One region of the Azospirillum terrae genome, then DNA from elsewhere that is predicted to be linked to it. Evidence: predicted binding sites of a transcription regulator. Region 1 holds the regulator's gene; each other region holds the start of a gene.
What was found. Region 1 encodes PhoB, which activates phosphate uptake and scavenging genes when phosphate is short. Its sites were predicted from a motif close to TNTCATAAAACTGTCA; they were not measured.
Positions count from the first base shown of each region.

Region 1 (9,677 bases):
CCAACAGCAAAAGCCCCGCAGGCCCGGAACAGGCCGCGGGTACCAGACAAGGGTGCCGGCCCGAAGCTGGCCCCCGGAACCTCGTCAGCAACGACGGAACACGGGCCCGGGGCGCTTCGGGGTCTCGGGAGCCCTTACAGGGCCTCGGAGTTCGTCTCGCCGGTGCGGATGCGCACGGCCTGGGCGATCTCCACCACGAAGATCTTGCCGTCGCCGATGCGGCCGGTGTTGGCGGCCTTCTGGATCGACTCCACGACCTGCTCGGCCTGATCGTCGGACACCGCAACCTCGATCTTCACCTTGGGCAGGAAGCTGACCGAATACTCGGCGCCGCGGTAGATCTCGGTCTGGCCCTTCTGGCGTCCGAAGCCCTTGACCTCGCTGACGGTGAGCCCCTGGATGCCGAGCGAGGTCAGCGCTTCGCGCACTTCGTCGAGCTTGAACGGCTTGATGATGGCCATGACGAGTTTCATGTGGCTCCCCTTGAAACAAAGTGATCCGGCCCGGATCGTCGCCCGGCTGGATCCGGCGCAGCGCCGAATTCAGCCAGAGCGTGTTCGCCCCGGCCGCAAAAATCAATGTTTTCAAGAATCATGCCGAAAGATCCGGCCAAGGGAAACTGCCTGCCGCTTGCGTCAGCCCTGCCGCATTCGGATGCAGGTGCCCATATCATGTGCAACAACGGGGTGGCTTTCGCCTTTGCCGGCCCCAGCGGCTCTGGACCCAACCTCTGGACAAGCCGGCGCTCAGCACCGATTGTTGCACCCCGATACGTCATCAAGGGAAGGACGGCACCGGTCATGACCGACTCGGCGCGCGGCGCGGAAACGGAGATCAGCACGGAGGTCGTGGTGCTCGGCGGCGGGCTCGCCGGCCTGACCATGGCCGCGGCGCTTGCCACCGCCGGGGTGCCGGTGGTGTGCATCGACCGCGACAGCCCGGAAAATCACCAGCGCGACGCATTCGACATCCGCACCACCGCCATCGCCTACGCCTCCATGAAGGTGCTGGAGGGCGCGGGCGTGTGGCGGCACATGGCGGAGCAGGCCGGGCCGATCCTCGACATCCGCGTCGCCGACCAGTTCTCGCCGCTGTTCGTCCACTACGACCACCGCGAACTGACGCTGGACGGCACCAGCCGGCCGTTCGGCTGGATTCTCGACAACAAGGACATCCGCCGCGCGCTGTTCACCCGCGTGAAGGAACTGCCCGGCCTCGTCCACCTCGCCCCGGCGCAGGCCGTGGCGGTGGAGCGCGAGCGGGCGCAAGCCCGCGTGGTGCTGGCCGATGGGCGGGTCATCAAAGCGCGGCTGGTGGTGGGCGCCGATGGCCGCGCGTCGATGGCGCGCGAGGGGGCCGGCATCAAGGTGCGGCGCTGGGCCTACGACCAGAGCGCCATCATCTGCACCATCCGCCATTCCGAGCCGCACGGCGGCGTGGCGGTGGAGCATTTCCTGCCCAACGGCCCGTTCGCCGTGCTGCCGATGACGGAGAACCGCTCGTCCATCGTGTGGAGCGAGAAGACGGCGCTGGTGCCCATTTACCTGGGCCTGTCCGACGCCGAGTTCATCGAGGAGCTGCGCCGCCGCTCCGGCGACTATCTGGGTGAGATCGAGCTGCTGACCAAGCGCGAGGCGTGGCCGCTGTCGGTGCTGCTGGCCGATGAGTTCGTCGCGCCGCGGCTGGCGCTGGTGGGGGAATCGGCGCACGCCATCCACCCCATTGCCGGCCAGGGGTTGAACCTGGGCCTGCGCGACGTGGCGGCGCTGGCCGAGGTGGTGGTGGACGCCTACCGGCTGGGGCTGGACGTGGGCGGGGAGAGCGTGCTGGCGCGCTATCAGCGCTGGCGGCGGTTCGACACGGTGCTGCTGGCCACGGTGTGCGACGGGCTGGTGCACCTGTTCTCCAACAACATCGGCCCGGTGAAGCTGGCGCGCGATCTGGGCATGGCGGTGGTCAACCGCCTGCCGCCGATGAAGCGATTCCTGATGCGGCACGCCATGGGCGTGGTCGGCGACCTGCCGCGGATGATCCGGGGTATGCCCCTCTGACCGAAGGTTCCCTCTGACGGAAGGCTAGGTGGATCGGCCTTGCATTCACAGGCTGGGAGGCCCACGTTGTTTCGGTCATTCTGCTTCGGACGTTCGGCCTGTTAAGCCCACTGGGCACGAGACCGCTGCGATTCCTGGAATACAGATATGATGCGCCCCGCCGGTGGTGGGGTGCTACCCGCATCATAGGAGGACAGCGATGCCCGTCGGCACCGTGAAGTGGTTCAACGGCACCAAGGGTTATGGTTTCATCCAGCCCGACAACGGCGGCCCGGACGTTTTCGTCCACATCTCCGCCGTTGAGCGCGCCGGCATGCGCGGCCTCAACGAGGGTCAGAAGGTTTCCTACGAGGAACAGCGCGACCCGAAGCGCGGCAAGACCTCGGCCGAGAACCTCAAGGCCGTCTGAGCCAGAGAGCGTTTTTGGTGAAGGGGGCACCGGACGGTCCGGTGCCCCTTTTCGTTTGACCGCGTTCCGGAGGCCGTCCCATGGCATTCAAGCCCAACTACAACCAGCAGCGCGCCGAGCGCAACCGCGCCAAAGAGGCGAAGAAGCAGGAAAAGCTGCAACGGCGCGAAGAAGAAGCCGCCAGGCGCAAGGCCGACCCGGATGGGACCGAACCCGCGGGCGAGCCCGACGCCGAAGCCGGCGATCCCGAAAACACCTGAATCCGGAGGCCCAGCATGGCCCGCAAGAAACAACAGCCGGCCGACAACGGCTTCGTGCTGTTCGACATCCTGTACGAAGACGGCGCCCGCACGTCCAACCGCAAGGTCCCCAGCGCGCTGGTGAACGGTGGGGAGGGCGATGGCCCGATCCGCGGCTTCATCGAAGAGCAGGACCGCAAGATCGCCGAAATGTCCGGCAACCCGCGCGGGCCGATCAAGTCGATCGCCCGGTCGGCGTGAGTTGGCGCTTTTCCGTCATGGCCGGGCTCGACCCGGCCATCCACGGCACCTCAAGGCCGTTCTCGCGTCGGCGTGGATGCCCGGCTCAAGGCCGGGCATGACGATGAAAGGAAAACGGCGTCAGGAAAGCGGATACTCCCTGAGCGCCTCGTACACCGCACCGCCCTTGCCGAGCAGGCTGCGGTAGAGCGTGAAGTGGTCGATGCGCATCGGCCCGGCGCGGAACAGCCCGCGCTCCTCCAGAAAGCGCCCGATGCGCTCCTTGGGCGCGTCCCGCAACCGGGCCAGCGTCACGTGCGGGGAGAACTTGCGCTCCTCGGGGGCCAAGCCACAGCGCACCAGCGCCGATTCCACCTTGCCCTGAAGATGCGCCAGCGGCTCGCTGCGCTCCACCCCGGCCCACAGCACCCGCGCGTGGCGGCTGGAGCCGTACATCCCCACCCCATCCAGCACGAGGTCGAAGCCCGGCGCCTCGATCTCCGCCAGGGCGGCGTCGATGTCGGCGGCGGTGTCGCCCGGTACCTCGCCGATGAAGCGCAGCGTCAGGTGCAGGCTGGCGGCGTCGTTCCAGCGGGCGCCGGGCACGCCGCCGCCCAAGCCCACCAGCCGTTCACGAACGTCGTCGGGGAAGTCGAGCGCTACGAAGAGTCGGATCATCGGCCTTGCGGGGGAAAGGGAAAGCCTCCCCCTAATTTAGGCGGTCTTCTCGTCCAGTGCATAGCCGGCCGAGCGGACCGTACGGATGATGTCCACCTCGGTCACGTCGTTGAGCGCCTTGCGCAGGCGGCGGATGTGCACGTCCACGGTCCGCGGCTCGACGTACACGTCGTGGCCCCAGACCATGTCCAGCAGCTGCTCGCGCGAAAAGACGCGGCCGGGGTGCTGGAGGAAGTGGCGCAGCAGGCGGAACTCGGTGGGGCCGAGGTGCACGTCGCGGCCCTGCCGGCGCACGCGGTGCGCGGCGAGGTCCATTTCCACGTCGGCGAAGCGCAGCATCTCGTCGTTCAGCGCCGGGGCGGCCCGGCGCAGCACCGCGCGCATGCGCGCCACCAGCTCGGTCGGCGAGAAGGGCTTGGTCATGTAGTCGTCGGCGCCGGAGTTGAGGCCGCGCACGCGGTCGCCCTCCTCGCCGCGCGCGGTCAGCATGATGATCGGGATGTCGCGGGTCTTGGGGTTGCGGCGCAGCTGGCGGCACACCTCCAGCCCGGACATCAGCGGCAGCATCCAGTCCAGCAGCACGATGTGCGGCGTCTGCTCGCCGGCCAGCAGCAGGGCCTCCTCGCCGTCGCTGGCGGCGACCACGCGGAAGCCTTCCTTTTCGAGGTTGTACTTCAGCAGGGTGACGATGTCGGCTTCGTCCTCGACGACCAGGACGAGCGGCTTCAGCGCCGAATTCATAGGTTCCCCATCTCCTGCAAGATCTCGTCGGCCCCGATCACGGTGACGCTGGACGTGTCGCTCTTCGGGCGCTCGCCCGCCAGCGGCTCGCCCACCACCAGGAAGTGAATGGTTTCCGCCACGTTGGTCGCGTGGTCGCCGATGCGCTCCAGGTTCTTTGCCATGAACAGCAGGTGCGTGCACGGCGTGATGTTGCGCGGGTCCTCCATCATGTAGGTGAGGACTTCGCGGAACAGGCTGGTGTAGAGGTCGTCCAACTCCTCGTCGCGCTCCCAGGCGGAGACCGCCTTGGCGACGTCGCGCTCGGTGTAGGAATCGAGGACCTCCTTGAGGATGCCCTCGACCAGCGTGCCCATGCGCGCGATGCCGACCACCGGCCGCACCACCGGCACCTGCGCCAGCACCAGCGAGCGTTTGGCGATGTTGGCGGCGTAGTCGCCGATGCGCTCCAGATCGGAGGATATCTTCAGCGCCGAGACGATCTCGCGCAGATCCGCCGCCATGGGCTGGCGCAACGCCAGCAGGCGGAAGGCCTCGGCGTCGATGGCGCGCTCGTAGGCGTCGAGGCGCTGGTCGGCCTGCGTCACCTGGGCGGCCAGGGCGATGTCGCGCTTGGCGACCGCCTTCACCGCCGCGGCGACCTGCGCCTCCGCCACGCCGCCCATCTGGGCGACGAGGTTGGAGACGCGCTGAAGCTCCTGCTCGAAGGAGCGGACGATGTGCTCACCGGACATGATCTGTGCTTTCGCGCGCTTGATCGCGGACGGCCGGAAGGTAGCGGGAGACGGCGACCGGTTTATTGCGGTTTCTTGACCGTTTCGTGACAGCGGTAACCTCGCCGTCATGCCCGTGGCGGCTTCGGGCGTTACGCCGCATCCCCCGCCCGCCGCTTCGCCGGCACGGCGGCTTCGGATGCCACGGGGAGGTAGACGGTGAAGGTGCTGCCGACGCCGACCTCGCTTTCGATGGTCAGGCGGCCGCGGTGGCGGTTGACGATGTGCTTGACGATCGCCAGCCCCAGCCCCGTCCCGCCCATGGCGCGCGAGCGCGCGGCGTCCACCCGGTAGAAGCGCTCGGTCAGGCGGGGCAGGTGGGTGCGGGCGATGCCGTCGCCGCGGTCGGCCACCGTCACCACCAGCGTCGGCCCCAGCGGCGCGCGGCGCGCGTGCAGCGGCAGCACCGAGCCGGCGGTGGCTGCGGTGGACAGCGCGACGGTGACCGTCACGTCGGTGTGCTCGCGGGTGTACTTGATGGCGTTGCTGATCAGGTTCTGGAACACCTGGGTCAGCTGGTCCTCGTCGCCGACCGCGGCGGGCAGGTCGTCGGGCGCCTCCAGACGCAGCGCGATGCGGCGGGCGGCGGCCTTCAGCTCCAGCGAATCGATCACCCGCCGCACGCAGGCCGGCACATCCACCCGGCCGTCCGGGGGCATGTGCTCGTCCAGTTCGATGCGCGACAGCGACAGCAGATCGTTGACCAGCCGGGTCATGCGGCTGGCCTGGTCGTGCATGATGCCGAGGAAGCGTTCGTGCGCCTCCAGATCGTCGCGCGCCGGGCCGCGCAGCGTCTCGATGAAGCCCAGCAGCGAGGAGAGCGGCGTGCGCAGCTCGTGGCTGGCGTTGGCGATGAAGTCGGCGCGCATCTGCTCGGACCGGCGGAGCGTCGTGATGTCGTGCAGCGTCAGGATCGCCATGCGGGCGGAGCCGGGGGCGCGGCGCTGGAACGGCTTGACGCGCACCTCGAACATGCGCTCGACCGGGACCGGCTGGCTGAACTCGACGATGCGCGAGGCGCCGCCGCCCAGCACCGCGTCCACCGCCTCCAGCACGGTCGGATTGCGCAGGCTTGCCGCGAGGTCGCGGCCCGCCACCTTGTCGCCGAACAGCTCGCGCGCGGCGGCGTTGGCGCGCGCCACCTGACGCTCGGAATCCACCAGCACCAGCGGGTCGTGCAGCGCCTCCAGAATGGCCTCGTCGGCTTCGAGCTGGGCGTGCGCCCGCTCGGCGTCGTCGCGCAGCGTGGTGCGGAACCGGGAGATCGCCGCGGCGAGGTCGCGGGCGGCGGGGGAGGCGGCCTCCTCCTCGTCCTCGGTGCCGTGCTGGACGCTGTCGGCGATGGCGGTGAGGTCACGGCGGTGCTGGCGCCGCAGCAGCACCGCGCCGGCCACGGCGGCGAGCAGCGCGATCACTCCGAGCGCAGGGAGCGTCACGCCGGACAGCGCCTCGACCACCAGCCAGACGGCAAGCGGCACCACCACCAGCGCGGCGGATGCGAGGGAGCGGAGCGGCAGCGGCGGCTTGCTGGTCATGGCGTTACCAGTACACCATCACGGCGGCGTCGGCGCGACCGACATAAAAGATTCATGGGAGCGCGGGGGCCTCGCAGCCCCCGCACCCTTACCTCACCACGGCAGCGAGTCGTGCGCCGCGAGCGCCGCCATGGTGACCATGTCGTTCACCGTGGCGCCCATCGTGACGATCTGCACCGGCTTGTCCATGCCGATCAGCAGCGGGCCGAACACCGTGCCGCGCGTCATCTTCTGCAACAGCTTGGCCGAGATGTTGGCGGCGTGCAGCGCCGGCATCACCAGAACGTTGGCCGGTCCCGACAGGCGGCAGAACGGGTAGACGCGCTTCATCAGCTCGTGATCCAGCGCCACGTCGGCCGACATCTCGCCGTCGTACTCGAAATCCACGTTGCGGGAATCGAGGATCGCCACCGCGTCCTGCACGCGCTTGACGTTCTCGCCGTGCCGGTTCTGCCCGAAGTTGGAGTAGGACAGCAGCGCCACCCGCGGCTCGTGCCCCATCTGGCGCGCCTTGGCGGCAGCCTGGATGGCGATGTCGGCCAGCGTCTCGCTGTCCGGCACCTCGTTCACCGTGGTGTCGGCGATGAACACCGTGCGCGTCCGGTTGACCAGGACGGTCAGGCCGAACACCAGCTCGCCCGGCTTCGGGTCGAACACGCGGCTGACCTCCTCGAAGCAGACCGGGAAGGTGCGGGTCAGGCCGGTCACCACGGCGTGCGCGTCGCCCTGCGCCACCATCAACGAGGCGAAGACGTTGCGGTCCTGGTTCACCATGCGCTGGCAGTCGCGCAGCAGCACGCCCTTGCGCTGCAAGCGGCGGTACAGGAATTCCGAGTAGCGGCGGTTGGCGTCGGAGAGCCGGGCGTTGTGGATCTCCAGCTCGGCCACCGCGTGCTGGCCCATGGCGGCGAGACGCTCCTTGATGACCTCCTCGCGGCCGATCAGCACCGGCGTGCCGTAGCCGGCCGCCTTGAAGGCCAGCGCGGCGCGGATCGCCCGCTCCTCCTCCCCCTCGGCGAAGACGACGCGCCTGGGGTTGGTGCGCACCTTTTCGAGGATCAGCTCCAGCGAGTCGGCGGTCGGGTCGAGGCGGGTGCGCAGCGTGTTGCGGTAGCCGGCCATGTCGACGATGGGCTTGCGCGCCACGCCGCTTTCCATGGCGGCCTGCGCCACGGCGCACGGCACGGTGACGATCAGGCGCGGGTCGAAGGGCACGGGGATGATGTAGTCCGGGCCGTAGCGCAGCCGCCGGCCGGAGTAGGCGGCGTCCACCTCGTCCGGCACGTCCTCGCGCGCCAGGGCGGCCAGCGCGTTGGCGGCGGCGAGCTTCATCGCCTCGTTGATGGTCGAGGCGCGCACGTCCAGCGCGCCGCGGAAGATGTACGGGAAGCCCAGGACGTTGTTGACCTGGTTCGGGTAGTCGGAGCGGCCGGTGGCGACGATGGCGTCGGGGCGCACCGCCTTGGCTTCCTCCGGGGTGATCTCCGGGTCGGGGTTGGCGAGCGCGAAGATGATCGGCTTGTCGGCCATGGTCTTGACCATCGCCTGCGTCATCGCCCCCTTGGCCGACAGGCCGACGAACACGTCGGAGCCGGCGACCGCCTCCTCAAGCGTGCGCTTGTCGGTGTCGACGGCGAAGGACGACTTCCACTGGTTCATGCCCTCGGTTCGGCCGCGGTAGACGACGCCCTTGGTGTCGCACAGCATGATGTTCGCGCGCGGCACGCCCAGGTCGCAGAACAGCTGGGCGCAGGCGATGCCCGCCGCACCGGCGCCGTTCACCACCATCTTGACGTCGCTCAGAGTGCGCCCGGTGATGTCGCAGGCGTTGATCAGGCCGGCGGCGGCGATGATGGCGGTGCCGTGCTGGTCGTCGTGGAAGACCGGGATATCCATGATCTCGCGCAGGCGCTCTTCGATGACGAAGCAGTCCGGCGCCTTGATGTCTTCCAGGTTGATGCCGCCGAAGCTGGGGCCGAGGAAGCGCACGCAGTTGATGAACTCGTCCACGTTCTTGGTGTCGACCTCCAGGTCGATGCCGTCCACGTCGGCGAAGCGCTTGAAGAGGACCGCCTTGCCCTCCATCACCGGCTTGCCGGCCAGCGCACCCAGGTCGCCCAGGCCGAGCACCGCCGTGCCGTTGGAGATGATCGCCACGATGTTGCCCTTGGCCGTGTAGTCGTAGGCCAGCGACGGGTCTTCGGCGATGCGCAGGCACGGCGCGGCGACACCCGGCGAATAGGCCAGCGCCAGATCGCGCTGCGTGGTCAGCGGCTTGGTGGCGGTGATTTCCAGCTTGCCCGGACGGCCGCTGGCGTGCATCAGCAGGGCTTCTTCGTCGGTGACGCGCTTGTTGTCGGTCTCGGCCATGGGGTTTGCGATCCTCGGAGGTCTGACGCCGGGCCGGTTCTGTTGGGGGTGCCGGCTCTTGGGGAGGGCGATGTTAGCGGCGGAATTCACAACCTGCCAGCCCGCGTTGCACTGCGAGAGCACGATTCGGTCAATTTTTTATCCCGGCGGGACAGAAACGACACGTCGCGGAGTTTCCATCCCCCCCTTTCGGCGGGATTGATTACCGCCGCCGCAAGGCGTTCACTTCCCCCTTTCTCCCAAAGCCCCCCGCAAGAGGGCACGACACGCATCCATGAGGAGGGATCATGGCCATCAGCCTCATGCTCAACGGCCGCAGCGTGACCCTGGACGTCGACCCGGACATGCCGCTGCTGTGGGCGATCCGCGAGGCCGCCGGCCTCACCGGCACCAAGTTCGGCTGCGGGGAAGCGCTGTGCGGCGCCTGCACCGTCCACATCGAGGGGGAGCCGGTGCGCTCCTGCTCCACCCCCGTCTCCCAGGCCGCCAACCGCGCCGTCACCACCATCGAGGGCGTGCAGGGCAAGGTCGCCCAAGCGGTGCAGGCCGCGTGGCAGCGCCTGGACGTCGTCCAGTGCGGCTATTGCCAGTCCGGGCAGATCATGTCGGCGGTGGCGCTGTTGACCAACACGCCGAAGCCT
Region 1 is NZ_JBPXMR010000011.1:86,249-95,925, forward strand. Features, by position in the region: gene glnK (P-II family nitrogen regulator) at 135-473, opposite strand; gene ACSVDD_RS23020 (UbiH/UbiF/VisC/COQ6 family ubiquinone biosynthesis hydroxylase) at 801-2,051, shown strand; gene ACSVDD_RS23025 (cold-shock protein) at 2,251-2,460, shown strand; gene ACSVDD_RS23030 (hypothetical protein) at 2,541-2,720, shown strand; gene ACSVDD_RS23035 (hypothetical protein) at 2,736-2,960, shown strand; gene thpR (RNA 2',3'-cyclic phosphodiesterase) at 3,081-3,617, opposite strand; gene phoB (phosphate regulon transcriptional regulator PhoB) at 3,654-4,358, opposite strand; gene phoU (phosphate signaling complex protein PhoU) at 4,355-5,092, opposite strand; gene ACSVDD_RS23055 (ATP-binding protein) at 5,224-6,666, opposite strand; gene ACSVDD_RS23060 (NADP-dependent malic enzyme) at 6,760-9,036, opposite strand; gene ACSVDD_RS23065 ((2Fe-2S)-binding protein) at 9,324-9,677, shown strand, end outside.

Region 2 (9,677 bases), on a different contig from region 1:
GAAGGACCTCGCCGACATGGCCGCCGGCCTGGACGTGAAGGGCGAGCCGCCGCCACCGCCGCCCCCTCCTCCTCCGCCCAAGCCGCCGTCCAAGCCGTTTTCCCGCTTCGGCCGGCTGCCGCCGGTCCGGCCGGGCCGGCGCTGAGCGCATGGGCCAATCTGGTATGGGCGACTTGGCCGCGCGCCTCGCCCGCGGTGACCGCCGCACCACCGGGGACGCCACCGGCGTCGCCGATCAGGTCGCCGCCGACCCCGCCCGCCTGCCGGAACTGGTGGAGTGCCTGTTCTCGCCCAGCGCCGGCATCCGCATGCGGGCGGCGGACGCGCTGGAGCGAGTCTCGCGCATCGTGCCGCGCGAGCTGGACGCCTACACCGACCGCCTGCTGAGCGAAATCGCCGCCATCGACCAATCCGAAGTGCGCTGGCACGTCGCGCAGATCCTGCCGCGCCTGATGCTGGACGAGGCGCAGCGCTGGCGGGCCGCCGCGCTGCTGGTGACGTGGTTCGAGCATGGCGAGAGCCGCATCGTCCGCACCTCCGCCCTCCAGGCCATGGTGGATCTGGCGGAGAAGGACGCGCCCTTGCGCGAGCTGGCGGCGGAGATGATGCGCGCGGCGTTGCGCTCCGGCGTGCCGTCGCTGGCGGCGCGGGCGCGGCGCATCCTCAACCCGCTCCAGGTGGACGAGGCGATGCTGGCCGCCGTCACCGCCGCACCCGAACCGCCGCCGCTGACGCTCACGCTGCTGGACGGCGAACTGGCGGTGGCGCGGCTGGAGGCGGGGCAGGGGGTGCCGGCCTGGGTGGACTGGAGCGACCCGCTGGTCAGCGTGACCCGCACCGCCGACGAGCTGTCGGTGGTCTGCACGCAAGCGCAGGTTCCCGCCGACGTTAAGGCCGAGCGCGGCTGGCGCGCCTTCAAGGTGGAGGGGCCGCTGGAGTTCGCGCTGACCGGCATCCTGGCGCGGCTGACGGCGCCGCTGGCCGAGGCCAACATCCCGGTGTTCGCCGTCTCGACCTACGACACCGACTATCTGCTGGTGCGCACCGCCGACGCCGGACGCGCCGCGGACAGTTTGGGAACGGTGGCGGCGGTGCGGCGCTGAGCGTGGTGCACTACCGCGCGAACGGCGCCAGCGTCACCCCCGCCCGCAACGCCGCCATCGCGATCTCCGCACACGCCTGCGCATCGGACAGCGCGTCGTGGTGGTTGAGCGCGATGTTCAGGTGCCGGCACACGTCCGGCAGCTTGGTCGGATAGATGCTCCAGACGTGCCGGGCGATGCGCACCGTGCAGGCGAAGGGCTTCAGCGGATTGCGCAGCCCGTGCGCGGCGCAGCAGGCGTTCAGCACGCCCTTGTCGAAGGGCGCGTTGTGCGCCACCAGGAACTCGGCGCGGTCCAGCAGCGGCGTCAGGCGCGGCCACAGGCCGGCGAAGTCCGGCTGGGTGCGGCAGTCGTCCCAGGTCAGGCCGTGGATCCGCGTGAACAGGAACCTTGACCGCGGCGGGCGGATCAGCGCGCAGAGCTGATCGACGATGCGCCCGTCCTCCACCAGCACCACGGCGACCGAACACGCGCTGTCGCGCCCGTTGTCAGCGGTTTCGAAGTCGATGGCGGCGAAGCTGGTCATGCGCCGGTTGTAGCGCGCTCATCCCATGCTTGGAACCGACAATCGTCAACCCGCCGCGGCGGCCGCCATGTCCTCGTCCACCGCGAGGTCGAGCAGCGGAAGGAAGCTGCCCGGCTCCTGCGCGCCGGACAGCGCGTAGCGCCGGTTGAAGATGAAGCAGGGCACCGCCTGCAAGGTCAGCTGGCGCGCCAGCAGATCGGCCGAGCGCACCGCCGACACCTCGGAATCGCCGAGCAGCAGCGTCCTGATCTCCACCGGGTCGAGCCCGACTCCCGCGGCGGTGGCGGCCAGCGTGTCGACGTCGCCGATGTCCAGCCCGTCCACGAAATAGGCGTGGAACAGCGCGTCCACCATCGGCCCGGCGACCCCGCGCCGGCCGGCCATGCGGATCAGCCGGTGCGCGTCGAAGGTGTTGGGCGTGCGCGTGATGGCCCCCATGCGCAGATCCAGCCCGTCGCGCTCGGCGGTTTCCTCGACCGCCGTGTGGATCTGCCGCGCCCGCTCCGGCCCGCCGAACTTGGCGACCATGTAGGCGTCGCGCTCCATGCCGGCGCGCGGCATGTCGGGGTTGAGCTGGAACGGCTGCCAGCGCACCTCCGGCGCCACGCGCGGCCGCTCGGCCAAGGCGCGCAGCAGGCGGTGGCGGCCGATGTAGCACCAGGGGCAGATCAGATCGGCGAAGGTCTCGATGAGCATGAACGATACTATCCCCAAATCCTTGCCTCCGGGCAACGGCGCAACCTTTTGTTAATGCTTGCCGCCCAACAGTCGGAACGCTCGAATGGGTGCGAGACAGGCCGTACCCCCGGACGGAGGCTGCCATGAGCGATTCCTATGTCGAAGGCAAGGTCCGCGAGGCGTTGCAAGCCGCCAAGGGCAGCCCCTCGGTGGCGCAGCAGTTGCTGATCACCTGGGCGGTCAAGGACCCGGAGCTGTTGCTGGGCATGGCGCAGCCGTTCCTCAAGGCGATTGCCGGTGCCGCGGTGGCGCGCGCCGGGCGCCGTTCCGCCGCGCCCGCGCGCGGTGCCGGCCCCAGCGGCGCCCTGTCGCGCGAGGCGCTGGAGCGCGTGCTGAGCCGCATGGGCGAGGTGGACGACGGCGGCGTTGCGCCGCAGGCCGCGCGCCCGGCTGCCGCGCCGGTTCGCCAGGCGCCCGAAGGCGTCTCTCACGAAAAATCCATGCTGACGCTCGCCAAGGCTTTCGCCGCCAAGAAAGTCCGGTAACAGGGCCTACTCGAACGCCCAATCCAGCCAGCCGCGCTTCGGCGGCACCGGCGTGCGCACCGGGGGCGGGCTGGCGAGGGCGGTCTGGCCGTTCTTGTACGGGTCGGGCAGATAGTGGCAGTTCACGTCGGCCAGCGTGCGGTAGCAATAGATGTTGGAGCGGTCGACGACGACCTGCTCGGGGCAGTAGGAGCCGGTCTGCTCATAGCTCACCACCGAACAGTCGCGCCCGACGATGCCCGTGGCGACATGATCGCCCAGCGTCTTCTTGTTGGCGTTCAGCGAGGCGAAGTCGCCGACGCCGGTGGCGAGTCCGACCGCACCCATGGGCGTGGTCCAGCACCCGGCGAGCAGGCTGCCGGCCAGCGTCAGGACGGCGATGCGGCGAAGCGGCGACATGACCGGTTGCGACTCCTGTATATCCCTTGCGACCATTGCACGCCCGCCGCGTTAACAAGGGGTGAATTCAGCGAAGCAACGCGCAGATCCGCGACCGGCACTCGACCAGGACGAAGGCATCCTTGTCCTCCGTGCAGCCGACCTTGAACACCGTCCGCGCGGTGCGCCCGACGACGTGCTGCACCACCTCCACCTTGGCCGGCGTGCAGCCGCCGCCGCGCGCCGCCTCCTTGGCTTCGGCCTGACCGGCGGAGGCACCCGCGGCGTGCGCCGCCGGAACGGCGGCCAGCAGCAGGACGGCGGTGAAAAGCGGGAGGCGATGCATGGCCGCCAGTATGCCACGCCCGTGCCGCCGGGGCCACGCCTGGATCTATGACCATTGTCCCGGCTAGACCGGGGCTGCGCGGCACGTCATGCTGCGGGCATCGCGTGGTCACACCACTTGCCCTGCAAAATGAAATGACGCCATGGACCATCGGCTGGCCGCGCTGCGGGCGCTCTGGGAGGAAAAGCGGAGCGGGCGCGCGCTGCCCGAGCGCCGCGACTTCCTGACCGAGGAGTTTCGCCCCTGGTTCGGCCACATCTGCATGGTCCGGGTGGAGGAACCGGCGGCGCGTTTCCGCGTCACGCTGGCGGGGCTGGAGGTCGTCCGCTACTACGGCCGCGACCTGACCGGGCACTACCTGGACGATGAGATGGCGGTGGCGGGCTTCGGCTGGGTCGTCGAGTCCTACCGGGCCTGCGCGCGCTCCGCCGAGCCGCGCTACGCCACGGTGCCGGCGCTGTCGTTCAACGGCACGGCCATGCCGCTGGCCCGGTTGATGTTGCCCTGCGGGCGCGCCGGCGCGGTGGACACCATCATCGTCGGCATCTACCCGGCCGATTAGCGACTCCGCACAGAAAAAGGTTCCCCACGTGGGGGAGCCTTCGCAAACGATGAGCCGCTCCGTTGCCGGACGTGGCTGCGCCGCCAGTATGTCTTGCGAGCTGCCAGAATATCTGATTGCTGGCCATGTTGCGTAAAGATGACGGTTGTGTTTAAGTATTGTGAATAATATCAACACGTCTGTGCATTGACTATCTCCTGCGCTGATGGATATTGGCAGACAAGATTTTTGTCTGTATATCGAGGAATGCTTGATGTGAATCTTGCATTGGCGGCGGCGGAGTGGGTGCATGGATACGGTGGCCGGAGTGAACCGCTATCGGAGCATCTGGATATCGGACGTTCATTTGGGCACGCGCGGCTGCAAGGCGGAGTTCCTGCTGGACTTCCTGAAGCACAATGAGTCGGATCACCTGTATCTCGTCGGCGACATCGTCGACGGCTGGCGCCTGAAGAAGGGCTGGTACTGGCCGCAGGCGCACAACGACGTGGTGCAGAAGGTGCTGCGCCGGGCGCGCAAGGGCACGCACGTCGTCTACATCCCCGGCAACCACGACGAGGCCGCGCGCGACTTCCTCGGCCTCGCCTTCGGCGACGTCCTGGTGATGGAGGAAGCGGTGCACACCACCGCCGACGGCCGGCGCCTGCTGGTCACCCACGGCGACCATTTCGATGCGGTGGTGAAGTACGCCAAGTGGCTGGCGCTGATCGGCGACCAAGCCTACGTGGCGCTCCTGCACATCAACACATGGTTCAACTGCGCGCGGCGCAAGCTGGGCTTCGGCTATTGGTCGCTCTCCGCCTACCTGAAGCACAAGGCCAAATCGGCCGTCGAATACATGGGCCAGTACGAGGCCACCCTGGCCGATGAGGCGCGGCGGCGCGGCGTGGACGGCATCGTCTGCGGCCACATCCACCACGCCGAGATGCGCGACATGGAAGGGATCCTCTATTGCAACGACGGCGACTGGGTCGAATCCTGCACCGCTTTGGTCGAGCACGCCAACGGTGCCCTGGAGATCATCCGCTGGGCGGAGGTCATGGAACGGCGGGGCACAGCGCTGGAGAAGGAGCGGGCGGCGTGAACATCCTCATCGTCACCGACGCGTGGCACCCGCAGGTCAACGGTGTCGTCCGCACCATCGGCACGGTGCGTGCCGAGTTGGAAGCCATGGGCCAGACCGTCGAGGTGATCGGACCCGACCGCTTCCGCACCATCCCCATGCCCACCTATCCGGAAATCCGGCTGGCCTTCGGCGCCGGACGGCGCCTGGGGGGCATGATCGAGGCGCTGAAGCCGGACTGCATCCACATCGCCACCGAGGGGCCGCTGGGCTTCGCGGCGCGGCGCTGGTGCCTGACGCACGACGTGCCCTTCACCACCGCCTACCACACGCGCTTCCCGGAGTACGTGCGCGATCGCGTGCCGGTGCCGCTGGCGCTGAGCTACGCCCTGGTGCGCCACTTCCATGGGCCATCCTCGGCGGTGATGGTGGCGACCCAGTCCATCGAGCAGGCCCTGACCGGCCGCGGCTTCACCAACATCCGGCGCTGGACCCGCGGCGTCGACACCGAACTGTTCCGCCCGCGTCCCAAGGAGTTCCTCGACCTGCCGCGCCCGATTTCGCTCTACGTCGGCCGGGTGGCGGTGGAGAAGAACCTGGAGGAGTTCCTCAAGCTCGACCTGCCCGGCACCAAGCTGGTGGTCGGCGACGGCCCGGCCAAGGCGGAACTGATGCAGAAGTACCCGAACGTCGTCTGGGCGGGCGCCAAGCACGGTGAGGAACTGGCGCGGCACTACGCGGCGGCCGACGTCTTCGTCTTTCCGTCACGGACCGACACCTTCGGGCTGGTCCTGCTGGAGGCGCTGGCGTCGGGCGTTCCGGTGGCGGCCTACCCCGTGCCGGGCCCGCTCGACGTGGTGGACGGCTCGGGCGCCGGCTGCCTGGACGAGGATTTGAAGCGCGCCGTGGAAGGGGCGCTGGCCATCGCGCCCGAGCGCTGCCGGGAGTACGCCCTGACCTTCTCCTGGCGCCGCTCGGCGGAGCAGTTCCTCAGCAACCTGCGGGTCTGCACTTTTGGTGGGCGCCGTCACACGACTGTCATCGGGGGCGGGTAGGTTGTCGCCACGGTGCGGCAGCGTCTCGCAAGGCTTGGGGAGCTGCGGTGTTCGACACGTCCATTTCCATCACCATCCGGCCATCCCGGCATCATCGCCACCCAGCCCACGCACAAGCAACTCGCCAGCTTCTCCCAGGCATCGCAGATCCACGTCAAGGACAGCCACATCAAGGGGCAGCGGCGCCGGGTGGAGCACCGCCGCTTCAACGAGACGTTCCTGCTGCACGCCTCGACCTCGCCGTTCTACCCGCTGTTCGCCTCGCTCGACGCTTCCCCGGCTTCGACAACGAGATCCAGGGCCTCTACCGGGAAACCGAGGCGGACGGCAGCATCCGCTTCTACACCTATGTGGTTCGGGAGTAGGGGGGAACCCGCGGCGGCTGACGGATGTTGGCGGGAGGAAAACGGTCGGGAGCATGGTGGCCATGGCCAAGTCCTTCAAGATTCCGAAGAAAATCGCCGGGGTGAAGATCCCCAGGAAACTTCGCAAATCGGGCAAGTGGCTGGTCGGCTTCCTGGAATCGCCGACCGGGCGGGAGGTGGCCGCGGCTGCGCTCACGGCCATGGCCGGGGTGCTTGCCGGCAGCAGCCGTCCGGTGCGGGAGGCGGCCGGCGATGCCGGACGGACGGCGGCACAGGCGGGAACCGGCGCCGCCGGCCTTATGCGCGACATGGCCGAAGCCGCGGTCGGTGTGGTTTCGGAGGCGGCGCGCGATCTGGTGTCGCCGGCGGCCTCCGGCAAGGGGCAGCCGCAATCGGCCAAGCGATCGTCCGACGCCCCGTCAAAGGCGCACTGACGTCCGTTTGCTACGCGCTTCGAGGTGTCCTTTCGTGATGTCCCGCCGTCGCCGGGCGAGCGTGCGGGCGCATCCGAAGACGGCGCAGCACCCACTTGCGCAGTTCGTCCGCCATCACCATGCCGCCCACGATGGGCAGAGGAGCCAGCCACGCCCACCAGGGCAGCGGCGCGGTCGCGAACAGCGCGTTGCCGGGCGGCGTGTAGACGACAGCGAGGATCAGCGCCACTTCCGCCGCGATGCCCAGCGGGATCAGCCGGTTGCGCGGCGCGGCCGGATCGAAGGCGGATCCGCGGTCGGCGCGGCAGAGATAGACGTTGGCGACCTGCGCCACCACGATGGCGGCAAGGCAGGCGGTGGTGGCCTGCCGGTACAAAGGCTCGTGCGGCCCCAAGGCCTCGCCCCAGGTCCAGCCACCCGTGTGCAGCACGGCGAAGTAGGCCGCCATCGCGGCTGCCGCCTCGAACAGGCCGAGGAACAGATAGGCGCGCGCCAGCAGACCCCAGGTCAACAACCGCTCGGCACGCGGTCGCGGCGGCCGGTCCATGACGTCGCGGTGCGGCGGCTCGGCGCCCAGCGCCAGGGCCGGCAGCATGTCGGTGCCGAGGTCCACCGCCAGGATCTGGATCACCGTCAGCGGCAGCGGGATGCCGAACAGCACGAAGGCCAGGTAGGGCACGACCTCCGGGATGTTGGAGGTAAGGATGTAGGCCATGAAGCGGCGGATGTTGGCGAAAACCGCCCGCCCTTCCTCCACGGCGTGGACGATCGAGGCGAAGTTGTCGTCCAGCAGCACCATGTCGGCCGCTTCGCGCGCCACGTCGGTGCCGCAGCGGCCCATCGCGATGCCGATGTCGCCCTGCTTGAGCGCCGGGGCGTCGTTGACGCCGTCGCCGGTGACCGCCACCACCTCGCCGCGCCGCTGCAAGGCCTGGACGACGCGCAGCTTCTGGTCGGCGCCGATGCGGGCGAAGACGATCTCCTGCGCATCCAGCGCCAGCAGCAGGTGGCTGTCGGACATGGCGCGCAACGCGTCGCCGGTCACCACCTCCGGCTCCGGCCCGCGCACCAGCCCGACCTCGCGGGCGATGGCGACCGCCGTGTGCGGGTGGTCGCCGGTGACCATGATGATACGGATGCCGGCGTCGCGCGCCTGGGCGATGGCCTTCGGCACCTCCGGCCGTGGCGGGTCCTCCAGCCCGACCAGCCCGGCCAGCACGAGGGCATGTTCCGGGTCATCGGCGTCCGGGTGTTCGCGCCACGCCAGCGCCAGCACGCGTAGCCCCTTGTCGGCCATGACCTCCTGCGCCGCCAGCAGCGCGGCGCGACCGGCGGCGTCCAGCGGCACGACGCCGTCCGCCGTGGCGTGCGACGCGCACAGCGGCAGCACCGTCTCCACCGCGCCCTTGGTGTAGATGACGCGGCCGGCCGGCGTGTCGTGCAGGGTGGACAGGCGCTTGCGCTCGGTGTCGAAGGGCACCGCGCCGGCCAAAGGGAGGACTGGTCCGGGCCCGGCGTGCTCGACCAGCGCCACCTCCATGGGGTCGCCGAGCCAGCCGCCGTTGGAGGGTTTCAGCGTGTGACAGTGCCGTTCGACCGCGGCCATCGCCTCCGCCACGCCGTGCGCCGCCCGCACGGTCATGCGGTTGAGCGTCAGCGTACCGGTCTTGTCGGTGCAGATGACGGTGGCCGCGCCCAACGTCTCCACCGCCGGCAGATGGCGAATCAGCACGTTGCGCCGGGCCATGCGCCGCGCCCCCATGGCGAGCGCCAGGGTCACCGTGGGCAGCAGCCCCTCCGGCACGTTGGCGACGATGATGCCGATACCGAAAATGAAGGCTGACAGCACCGGCAACCCGGCCTGCACCCCCACGGCGAAGAACGCCATGCCCAGCGCCACCGCCAGCACGGCGATGATCCGGCTGACCATGGCGATTTCGTGCAGCAGGGGCGAGCGCTCGCGGTCCTCGCCTTGGGTCAGGCTGGCGATGCGGCCGAATTCGGTGTGGGCACCGGTGGCGTGGACCATCGCGCGCCCTTCGCCGGTGGCCACGGCGGTACCGGCCAGCACGAGGTTGCGGGCCTGGAGCGGGTCGTGCTCGTCGGTCGGCGCGGCGTCGCGGACGACCGGCAGCGACTCCCCTGTGAGCGTCGACGCGTCGAGGCGCAACCCCTGCGCCTCCACCAGCCGGGCGTCGGCGGGCACGCGGTCACCCTCGGCCAGCAGCACGAGGTCGCCGGGCACGAGGTCGCCGGCCTCCACCAGGACGATGGCGCCGTCCCGCAGCGTCTTCACCCGCCGCGGGAGCAGCTGAGCCAGCGCCGCCAACGCGCGCTCCGCCTTATAATCCTGCCAGAAGCTGAACACCCCGTTCACCAGGATCACGCCGACGATGGCGCCGGCCAGCACGCCCATTCCCTCACCGGGCTGGTGCACCTCGGCCACCAGTGCCAGCGCGGCGGCCAGCCACAGCAGAAGCGCGAAGAAATGGATGAAGCTGCGCAGCAGGCGGGCGGCGAGCGGCGGACGGCCCTTCTCTTGCAACGTGTTCGGGCCGAATTTGGCGAGGCGGCGCGCCGCCTCGTGGCTGGAGAGCCCGTTCGGGCCGCTGCGCAGGCTGG
Region 2 is NZ_JBPXMR010000001.1:798,525-808,201, reverse strand. Features, by position in the region: gene mfd (transcription-repair coupling factor) at 1-145, shown strand, start outside; gene ACSVDD_RS03795 (ACT domain-containing protein) at 150-1,103, shown strand; gene ACSVDD_RS03790 (3'-5' exonuclease) at 1,114-1,629, opposite strand; gene ACSVDD_RS03785 (DsbA family oxidoreductase) at 1,675-2,325, opposite strand; gene ACSVDD_RS03780 (hypothetical protein) at 2,451-2,852, shown strand; gene ACSVDD_RS03775 (hypothetical protein) at 2,859-3,251, opposite strand; gene ACSVDD_RS03770 (hypothetical protein) at 3,319-3,576, opposite strand; gene ACSVDD_RS03765 (PAS domain-containing protein) at 3,719-4,138, shown strand; gene ACSVDD_RS03760 (UDP-2,3-diacylglucosamine diphosphatase) at 4,428-5,222, shown strand; gene ACSVDD_RS03755 (glycosyltransferase family 4 protein) at 5,219-6,256, shown strand; partial or broken gene ACSVDD_RS03750 (hypothetical protein) at 6,269-6,526, shown strand; gene ACSVDD_RS29760 (hypothetical protein) at 6,550-6,621, shown strand; gene ACSVDD_RS03745 (hypothetical protein) at 6,684-7,055, shown strand; gene ACSVDD_RS03740 (cation-translocating P-type ATPase) at 7,066-9,677, opposite strand, start outside.
Region 2: a site for PhoB is predicted at 4,278-4,293, ahead of ACSVDD_RS03760 (UDP-2,3-diacylglucosamine diphosphatase). Genes of this name have one in related genera too.

Region 3 (9,677 bases), on a different contig from region 1:
GTGCTGGAGGGGCGGCCGATCACCCGCGTGATCGCCACCCACTTCCACCCCGACCATATGGGGCTGGCCGGCTGGCTGGTGCAGCGCTTCGACGCGGCGTTCCACGCGACGCTGGCCGAATGGCTGTACGGACGCATGATCAGCCTGGACCCGGACGAGCTGACCCGCCCGTTGGTCGAGCGCTTCTACCGCCACGCCGGGCTGCCGGAGGAGATGATCACGGCGGTGATCAACCGCCCCAACGGCTACCGCACGGCGGTGACGCCGCTGCCGACCACGCTGAACCGGCTGCGCGACGGCGACGTGCTGGAGGTGGGCGGGCACACCTGGCGCGTCGTCGTCGGCCGCGGGCATGCGCCGGAACAGGCCTGTTTGCTGGACGAGGCGCGCGGCCTGTTCATCGCCGGCGACCAGATCCTACCGAAGATCAGCCCCAACGTCAGCGTCTGGCCGCACGAGCCCGACTCCGATCCGCTGGCCGACTATCTGGCCTCGCTGGAGGCGTTCAAGGCGCTGCCGGACGGGCTGCTGGTGCTGCCGTCGCACGGACACCCCTTCATGGGTTTGCATGCCCGCATCGACGAACTGATCGAGCACCACGGCCTGCGCCTCGACGAAACCCTCGATGCCTGCGCCGAGCCGGCGACGGCGCACGAGGTCATGCTGGCGATGTTCACCCGCAAGCTCGATGTCCACCAGACCCGCTTTGCGGTGGGCGAGGCCATCGCGCACCTGAACCACCTCGTCCGCCAGGGGCGTCTGGTCCGCGAGCGCGCGGATGGGGTGGACCGCTACCGCTTGCACCCCAGCACCACGGCCGCCACGGCGGCGCGGGTGCTGCCGACGTAGCGGTTCGCCAGCACGTCCTGCCACAGGTTCGCGCGCTTGAGGTCGTCGGCGATGCAGCGGCATTGCGCGGCGCAGGTCGTCTGGCCGCTGGTGGCGCAGCCGGCCTCGCAGTTCGCCACGAAGTCCCGCGTCTCGCGGTCTTCCGCTCCACCGGACAGCAGGGCCAGCAGCGACAGCGCGCCGAACAGCACGGGCTGGTGCACGAGGTAGATCGGCAGGCTCCAGCGCCCGGCCCAGGCCAGCGCGCGGGTGGGCTTGCCGGTCGGGCGCCACACGGCGATGGCGCCGCGTCCACGCCACAGCCGGCCCAGCGCGATGCCCCACAGGACGATGCCGAACCACGGGAACAGCGGCACGTAGTCGTTGGAGTCGGGATGGAACGTCATCAGCCCGATCCATTGCAGCGCCGGATGGTCGAACATCGGCACGCTGACATGGTCCGGCAGCGCGAAGACCACGACGCCCAGCGCCGCGGTCGCCCAGGCTGGCAGGCGCAGGAACGCGAGGCCGAGCACGCTTGCCACTGCGATGTGGTGCAGCACGCCGAAGAAGATCGGGCTGTCCGGGAACTGGACGTAGGACACCGCCGACACGGCAGCCGCGGCGGCGGTCAGCAGGCCGAGGCGGCGCAGGTAACGCCGGCGGTCGAAGCCGCGCTCCACCGCCAGCACGAGGCTCACCCCGGTCAGCAGCAGGAAACTGCCGAGAATGGCTGTGCGCGCCGCCAGCCAGAACGGATTTTCGAGCAGATCGAACTGGGCGAAGCCCAGGAAATCCAGGTCCCAGCTGAAGTGGTAGGCGACCATGGCGAGGATCGCCACGCCGCGCGCCGCATCGACCACAGGAAGACGGTTGATGGGCAAACGGACGGCGGCGGGGGAGAGCGGCGCAGGGGGCATGGATGGTTGATGCCCGAAGGCTCGGGGCCTGTCTACTTTTCCCCTCTCCCGCCCCGGGAGAGGGGCTTTACTTGAATGGATTCTCCACGCTGTCCGTGGGCTCCGGCGGCGGGACGTGGTCGGGCAGGTCCTTTTCCGCTTCCAGCGCCTTCACCACGCGGTCCAGCAGGTCGCGCAGGTCGCGGGCGTGCTTCAGGCCCTCCTTGTCACGCGTCAGGTCGATGTTGCCGTAGACTACGACGCGGTCGGTGCGGTTCTCCACCGTCAGGTCGGCAATGCCGATGGAGTCGCTCTCGTTGGCATACGGTTTGATCGTCTTCATCGGACCCTCTTCTACCGTCGTTCGCCGACCTGCGGGCGGCGGCCCTGCGGCGCCGGCTCGGGCAAGGGCATGGCGACGTCCTTCACGGCGCGGGACAGAGTAGGGAACACGTCGATCCCGGTGATCGTCTCCAACTCGCTGATGGACAATGCCGTCCAGCTATCCCCTGCGGCGTTGGCAACGTGGTAGGCTCCGGCCTGACCGGTCCGTGGATCGTACACCGCCTTGAAGATCTGCGTCGGCACCAGCACGCGGCCCTTCAACCGCTCCAGCCGCTCGCCCTGGTAGATCGGGCCGGTGACCACGTAGACCTCGCCCTCCCGGCGGGCCAGCACACGTACCGCCGCCTCGATGTCGCTCCACAGGTTGCGGTTGTTCTCAGGGTTCTGTGGAATCATGTTGGCGAGGCTGAAGGACTCGTTCTGCTGCTCCGGGTCCGGCATGTCGCCGCTGGGCGCCATGTGACCACGGTCGAAGCCGGAGCGGGTGTAGTCCGACAACTCGGCGCGCTCGTCCTTCGGCAGGTTGGGATCGGGATGGAAGCTGTTGTTGCGTTCCAGCCCACGGGCGGCGTTGACCCGCTCGCGGGTCAGATGCTCGGCGGCGTAGAGCGGCGTGCGGGTGATGCCGGAGTGCAGGACGGCGAACCCGGTGTAACACAACTCGTGCGTTCGGGCAGCGAGGCGCTCGTTGACGAGGTTGGGCGCGTCGCCGCCGGCGAAGTGCTGGGGACACGCGCTGGACGCCGCTTGTGTCCCGGCGGGGACGGCCAGCAAGACCGCGGCGAACGCAAGGCAGCGAAGCATGACGGCACCGATTTGGCTTCGGTGCCGGACTCAACGCGATGGATGGGCTGGGGGTTCACTCCGCCAGCCGAGACCTACCCAATATCGTCATCCCCGCTTTTTGAGGGGATGACGGTTGACGTGGTCGAGGTGGGAAGTGTCTGCCCGATCAGCCGAACCGCCCCGTGATGTACTCCGCCGTCTTCTCGTTGGACGGGTTGGTGAAGATGGTCTCGGTCTCGCCGTACTCGACCAGTTCGCCCAGGTACATGAAGGCGGTGAAGTCGGACACGCGGGCCGCCTGCTGCATGTTGTGCGTCACGATGGCGATGCAGTAGTCGGACTTCAGCTCGTCCACCAACTCCTCGCACTTGGCCGTCGAGATCGGGTCAAGCGCCGAGGTCGGCTCGTCGAGCAGCAGCACCGACGGCTTCACCGCGATGGCGCGGGCGATGCACAGGCGCTGCTGCTGGCCGCCGGACAGGCTGAGGCCGCTCTGGCGCAGCTTGTCCTTCACCTCGTCCCACAGGGCCGCGCGGCGCAGCGAGTACTCGACGCGCTCGTCCATGTCGGCGCTGGACAGCTTCTCGTACAGCTTCACGCCGAAGGCGATGTTGTCGTAGATCGACATCGGGAACGGCGTCGGCTTCTGGAACACCATGCCGACGCGGGCGCGCAGCAAATTGACGTCCTGCTTCGGCGACAGGATGTTCTCGCCGTCCATCAGCACCTCGCCGGTGGCGTGCTGCTTCGGGTACAGGTCGTAGATGCGGTTGAGGATGCGCAGCAGCGTGGACTTGCCGCAGCCCGATGGGCCGATGAACGCCGTCACCCGCCGGTCCAGCAGCGACAGGTTGATGTTCTTCAGCGCCCGGAAACCGTCGTAGTAGAAGTCTAGGTTGCGGATGGCGATCTTCTCGGCCATGCCGGCGCCCGGCATCGTGTCGCTGCGGCGCACTTCGGTGCGGATGTCCATGGAGCGGGTGGTCTCGGCAGTGGCCATGGTCATTTGCTCGTCGTGCTGAGGGCCGCGAGGGCGCGGGCTCCGATGTTGAGGGTCAGGATCGCCAGGGTGATGACCAGGGCGCCGCCCCAGGCCAAACGCTGCCATTCCTCGTAGGGCGACATGGCGTACTGGAAGATGACCACCGGCAGGTTGGCCATCGGCGCGTTCATGTCGGTGCTCCAGAACTGGTTGTTCAGCGCGGTGAACAGCAGCGGCGCCGTCTCGCCGCTGATGCGGGCGATGGCCAGCAGCACGCCGGTGATCATGCCGTTGCGGGCCGCGCGGTAGGCGATCATGGTGACCATCTTCCACTGCGGCGCGCCCAAGGCCGCGGCGGCCTCGCGCAGGCTGTTGGGCACCAGCTTCAGCATGTCCTCGGTGGTGCGCACCACCACGGGGATGACGATCACCGCCAGCGCCACCGCCCCCGACCACGCGGAGAAATGGCCCATGCGGATCACCAGCACCTCGTAGACGAACAGGCCGACGATGATGGACGGCGCGCTCAGCAGGATGTCGTTGATGAAGCGGATCGACTCGGCCAGCTTGTTACCCTTGCCAAACTCGGCCAGCCAGGTGCCGGCCAGGATGCCGATGGGCGTGCCCAGCGCCGTCGCGACCGAGGTCATCACGACGCTGCCGAAGATGGCGTTGAGCAGGCCGCCCTCCGCACCCGGCGGCGGCGTCATCTGCGTGAACATGGCGAAGGTGAGGCTGCCCACCCCGTTGAACAGCAGCGTCCACAGGATGGCGACCAGCCAGAACAGGCCGAGGCCGGCGGCACCCAGCGCCAGCGACAGCGCAAAGCGGTTGACCACGCGGCGGCGGCGGTAGATCGCCAGATTGAGGCCGGGCAGGGCGGCTGTGGCGGCATCGGTCATGGCGTCAGGTCCCCGCGTTGCGTTGCAGGCGCACCAGCATCAGCTTCGCCAGCGACAGCACGATGAAGGTGATGATGAACAGGATCAGGCCCAGCGCCACCAGCGAGGAGGTGTAGACGTCGCCCACGGCCTCGGTGAACTCGTTGGCGATGGCGGCGGAGATGGTCGTGCCCGGCGCCAGCAGCGAGGAGGTGATGCGGTGCGAGTTGCCGATCACGAAGGTGACCGCCATCGTCTCGCCCAGCGCGCGCCCCAGGCCCAGCATCAGCCCGCCGACCACGCCGACCCGCGTGTAGGGCAGCACGACGCGCCAGACCACCTCCCAGGTGGTGGCGCCGAGGCCGTAGGCCGATTCCTTCAGCATGGGCGGCACCGTCTCGAACACGTCGCGGGTGATGGACGTGATGAAGGGCAGCACCATGATGCCGAGGATCAGCCCGGCGGTCAGGATGCCGATGCCGTACGGCGGCCCCATGAAGACGTCTTCCAGGTACGGCAGCTGGCCCAGCGTGTTGATCAGGAACGGCTGCACCGTGCTCTGCATGAAGGGCGCGAAGACGAACAGGCCCCAGATGCCGTAGATGATCGAGGGGATGCCGGCCAGCAGCTCGATGGCGGTGCCCAGCGGGCGCTTCAGCCGGCCGGGGCACAGTTCCGTCAGGAACAGCGCGATGCCGAAGCTGACCGGCACGCCCACCGCCATGGCGATCAGCGCGGTGACCAGCGTGCCGTAGATCGGCGCCAGCGCACCGAACTTCTCGGTGACGGGGTTCCACACCTCGGTGGCGGCGAAACCGAAGCCGAACTCCTTGAGGGCCGGCAGCGAGCCTTCGACCAGGGCGATGATGACGCCGCCCAGCAGCGTCAGCACGACCAGGGCGAAGAAAAGGGTGGCCCAGCGGAACGCGGCGTCCTGGAGACGCTGGTTCTGGCCGTGGCTTCGGGAGGAGGTCCGCTCGGACACGATGGCTATGTCGGTCATGGTTGCTCCAACGGTCGTGGGGAGGCGCGGCATACCGGACCTCCCCCCGACTCAGGCTGGACGTATCACTTGTTGGCCGCGGCGGTCCAGACCGGCTTGTCGCCGGCCTTGATCTGCTCGCCCCAGGTCTTTTCCACCATCTGCACGACGGTGTCGGGCATCGGCACGTAATCCAGTTCGGTGGCGATCTTGTCGCCGTCCTTGTAGGCCCAGGCGAAGAACTTCAGCGCCGCCTCGGCCGACGCTGCGTCCTGCGGGGCCTTCGGCATCAGGATGAAGCTGGCGCCGGTGATCGGCCAGCTCTCGGCGCCGGGCTGGTTGGTCAGCAGCACGTAATAGCCCTTGGCGTTGGCCCAGTCGGCGTTGGCCGCGGCGGCCTGGAAGGCCGAGATCTTCGGCTCGACGATCTGGCCGTCCTTGTTCTGCAGCGCGGCGTGCGGGATGCCGTTCTGCTTGGCGTAGGCGTATTCGACGTAGCCGATGGAGCCTTCGGTCTGCTTGACCATATTGGCCACGCCCTCGTTGCCCTTGGCGCCGATGCCGGCCGGCCACTGGACCGACGTGTTGGCGCCGACCGTCGAACCGAACTTGGGGCTGGCCTTCGACAGATAGTCGGTGAACAGGAAGTTGGTGCCCGACCCGTCGGAGCGGTAGACCGGGGCGATGGCGACGTTCGGCAGCGTGGCGCCGGGGTTCAGCGCCTTGATCTGCTCATCGTTCCACTTCTTGATCTCGCCCAGGTAGATGTTGCCGAGCACGACGCCGCTCAGCTTGATCTCGCCCGGCTTGATGCCCTTCAGGTTGATGACCGGAACCACGCCGCCCATGATCTGCGGCCACTGCACCAGGCCGGACTGCTCCAGCTCCTCGGGCTTGAGGGGCATGTCGGAGGCACCGAAGGTGACGGTCTTCGCCTTGATCTGTTTGATGCCGCCGCCCGAACCGATGGACTGGTAGTTCAGCCCGATGTCGGTCTGCTTCTTATAGGTGTCGGCCCACTTGGAATAGATCGGGTAGGGGAAGGTCGCGCCGGCGCCGGAGATGTCGGCGGCCTGGGCCGTAACAGAGGCCCCGCTCGCGGCCACGACGGCGCACAGGCCCATCGCGGCGTGGCGGAGGGTCGTCTTGGTGAGGATGGTCACGATCTCAACTCCCGTTTCTGGTTCCAGCGCGTTTGTCACAGCGGCTTGGACGCGGCGGACCTTAGTCGTCGTGTGAGTCCGGTTTGTTGCGGTTGTGTTGCAGTTTTGTGAATTGTGCCCCGTGCGCAGGGGTCCTATGCCACGCTTTGAGTAACAACGAATTGGGGGTAGGATCGCCGCGCCCGGCTGGGGGGCCGGGGTGTCGAGAGAAAGGACTGACCGTGGGTTTGGCGATGCGGTGGACGAGGATTCTGGGCTTCGGTCTTGCGGGGCTGTGCGGCTTGGCGGGGGGCATGCAGCCGGGCGCCGCCCGCGCGGCGACGGTGGAGGAAATGGGGCCGGAAGGCCAATGGATGGCCGATTGCTCCATGGACCGCATGACCGACACGCGCACGTGCCGCGTGCTGGTCTACCGTCTGCTCGGCGACGCGTCGGGCGCCATGCGCACCGCGGCGATCAGCGTCGTGCCGGTGGGCAAGGACTATGAACTGTTCCTGACCATCGACAAGGGCGTGGTGGACCGCTGCGCGCTGCGCGTCGATCGCCAGCCGCGACTCGAATCGACGGTGTCGACGATCAGCGTCTGCGTCTTCGCGAACTTCGCCGCCGACAAGGTGGCCGACAGCTTCCGCAACGGCACGACGGTGCTGACGCGCTTCACCTTCAAGGATGGCAGCCAGCAGGACATCGACTTCCCGCTGAAGGGCTTCAAGCAGGCGTTCGAGGAAATGGCGCGCGGGTTGAAGTAGCGTTCTTTGTTCCCTCCCCTGCAAAGCGGGGGAGGGTTAAGGTGGGGGCACGCGAAGCTTAATCCTCCCCCGCCGCCGGGGCCGCAGCCAGCATCGTGCGGCGTTTGACGGTCTCGCGGTGCAGGATGTAGCAGCCGCTCGCCACCACGATTGCGGCGCCGGCAATCACATGCCAGTCCGGCACCTCGTGCCACAGCAGCCAGCCGAACAGCGCAGCCCAGATGATCGAGGCGTAGTTGAACGGTGCGATCACCGCCGCCGGGGCCAGCGTGTAGGCGCGCGTCATGAACAGCTGCGCCGATCCGCCCACAAGCCCGGTCATCACCAGCAGCACGAAGCCGTGCAGGTCCGGCGTCCGCCACGCGAACGGCAGGGTCAGCGCGCACAGCAGCGTGGTGGTCAGCGTGAAGTAGAAGACGATGGTGTTGGCGCTCTCGCTGGAGCTGAGCTGGCGGATGGCGATCATGGCGAAGGACTGCGCCAGCGCCGCCGACAGCGCCACCATGGCGCCCAGTTGCAGCATGTCCTGGCTCGGCCGGACGATCACCAGCACGCCGACGAACCCCACGGCCACCGCGCTCCAGCGGTGGATGCCGACCTTCTCGCTCAGCAGCGGCACCGACAATGCGGTGAGGAACAGGGGCGCCGCGAAATTCAGAGCCACCGCGTCGGCCAGCGGCAGCAGGTGGAACGACCAGAACATCAGCGTCATCGACAGGAGGCCGATGCACGACCGCCAGAGATGGCCCATCGGCCGCGCCGTGCGGATGGTGCCGAAGCCACCCTGCGTCATCACCGTCGCCCACACCGGCAGCAGCGCGAAGGCGTTGCGGAAGAAGGTGACCTGCGTCAGCGGATAGTCGGCCGTCGTCACCCTCACCAGCACGTTGAGGATGGAGAAGAGGAACACCGCGATCAGCATCATCATGATGCCGCGCGGCGCGTTGTCGACTCGTCGGACGGCGGGGACAGCGGCGGGGGGAGGAGGAGGCATGTTGCGGATGCTAGCAAATCGCTGCGAGCCGCGTCATGCCCTGTCCGAATGGCCGCGTTGCAGACGGTCCGTGCGCCCTATTGCCTGAACACTTATTGCCCGAGCAGCGCGCCGAAGGGCAGGCGGTAGGTGAAGCCGACCACGTTGTTGGTTTCGGTGCGGCTGTCGGCAGCGGGGCCGCCGGTGATGCGGCTGTAGCCCAGCGTCACCCGCGAGCGGTTCTCGAACTGGTAGCCCAGTTCGACCTGCGAGCGGAACTCGATGGTTCCACGGTTTTCGCGCGGCGAGTTGGCGACATACCCCGCGCCCACGCTGGGCGTGAACAGGAACGAGCCGACCGGGACATCGAGCAGCACGCCGCCGCGGCTGGTCACGGTGCCGTCCGGCTGCTTGTTGCCGGCGACCCACGGCTTCAGCGCCGCGTAAGGCTCCAGCCCCGGCAGCGGGGCGGCGCCCAGGCGGTATTTCTGCTGCATGTCGCCGATCGTCTCGGAGCGGTCGGTCGGCACGGAATTGGAAAAGGCGAGGGAACCCAGACGCCAGCTCGGCACGGTGTCGACCGGCGCCAACGCCTCTTCGGCGCACGCCGGTCCGGCAGCCACAACGCCCAGGGAAACCACAGCGATGGCAACACGGCAGCGAGTCACGGCACGCCCCCCGATTTCCAATGCTTGGCCACAGTGTGCACCGAAAAATGTTTCCATAACGTCAATAGGGATTCACGCCGCGGGTTTGCAAGGGGGCAATGCTGCTACTCCGCCGAGGCGCTCAATTTGTCATAACGGCAAAAGGACGTACCAAGTGCGGAGATGCGCCCGTTCCCGCGCAAGATGTTAGAGTGCCGGCATGACCGACGACCAGCGCGCCGTCATCGCCTTCCTCGCCGATCCGCGCACGCACGGCGGCCGGGCGGTGGAGCGCATCGACACGCACGGCGCCATGATTTTCCTGGCCGGCGACACCGCCTGCAAGCTCAAGCGCGCGGTGCGCTTCCCCTATATGGACTTCGCGACCCGCGACAAGCGCCGGCTCGCCTGCGAGGCGGAACTGGCGCTGAACCGGCGCACC
Region 3 is NZ_JBPXMR010000001.1:1,066,817-1,076,493, reverse strand. Features, by position in the region: gene ACSVDD_RS05100 (MBL fold metallo-hydrolase) at 1-849, shown strand, start outside; gene ACSVDD_RS05095 (acetyltransferase domain-containing protein) at 792-1,748, opposite strand; gene ACSVDD_RS05090 (hypothetical protein) at 1,816-2,070, opposite strand; gene ACSVDD_RS05085 (DNA/RNA non-specific endonuclease) at 2,082-2,876, opposite strand; gene pstB (phosphate ABC transporter ATP-binding protein PstB) at 3,025-3,864, opposite strand; gene pstA (phosphate ABC transporter permease PstA) at 3,861-4,742, opposite strand; gene pstC (phosphate ABC transporter permease subunit PstC) at 4,747-5,724, opposite strand; gene pstS (phosphate ABC transporter substrate-binding protein PstS) at 5,790-6,866, opposite strand; gene ACSVDD_RS05060 (invasion associated locus B family protein) at 7,100-7,615, shown strand; gene ACSVDD_RS05055 (DMT family transporter) at 7,674-8,609, opposite strand; gene ACSVDD_RS05050 (hypothetical protein) at 8,702-9,256, opposite strand; gene ACSVDD_RS05045 (bifunctional aminoglycoside phosphotransferase/ATP-binding protein) at 9,456-9,677, shown strand, end outside.
Region 3: a site for PhoB is predicted at 6,964-6,979, ahead of pstS (phosphate ABC transporter substrate-binding protein PstS). Genes of this name have one in related genera too.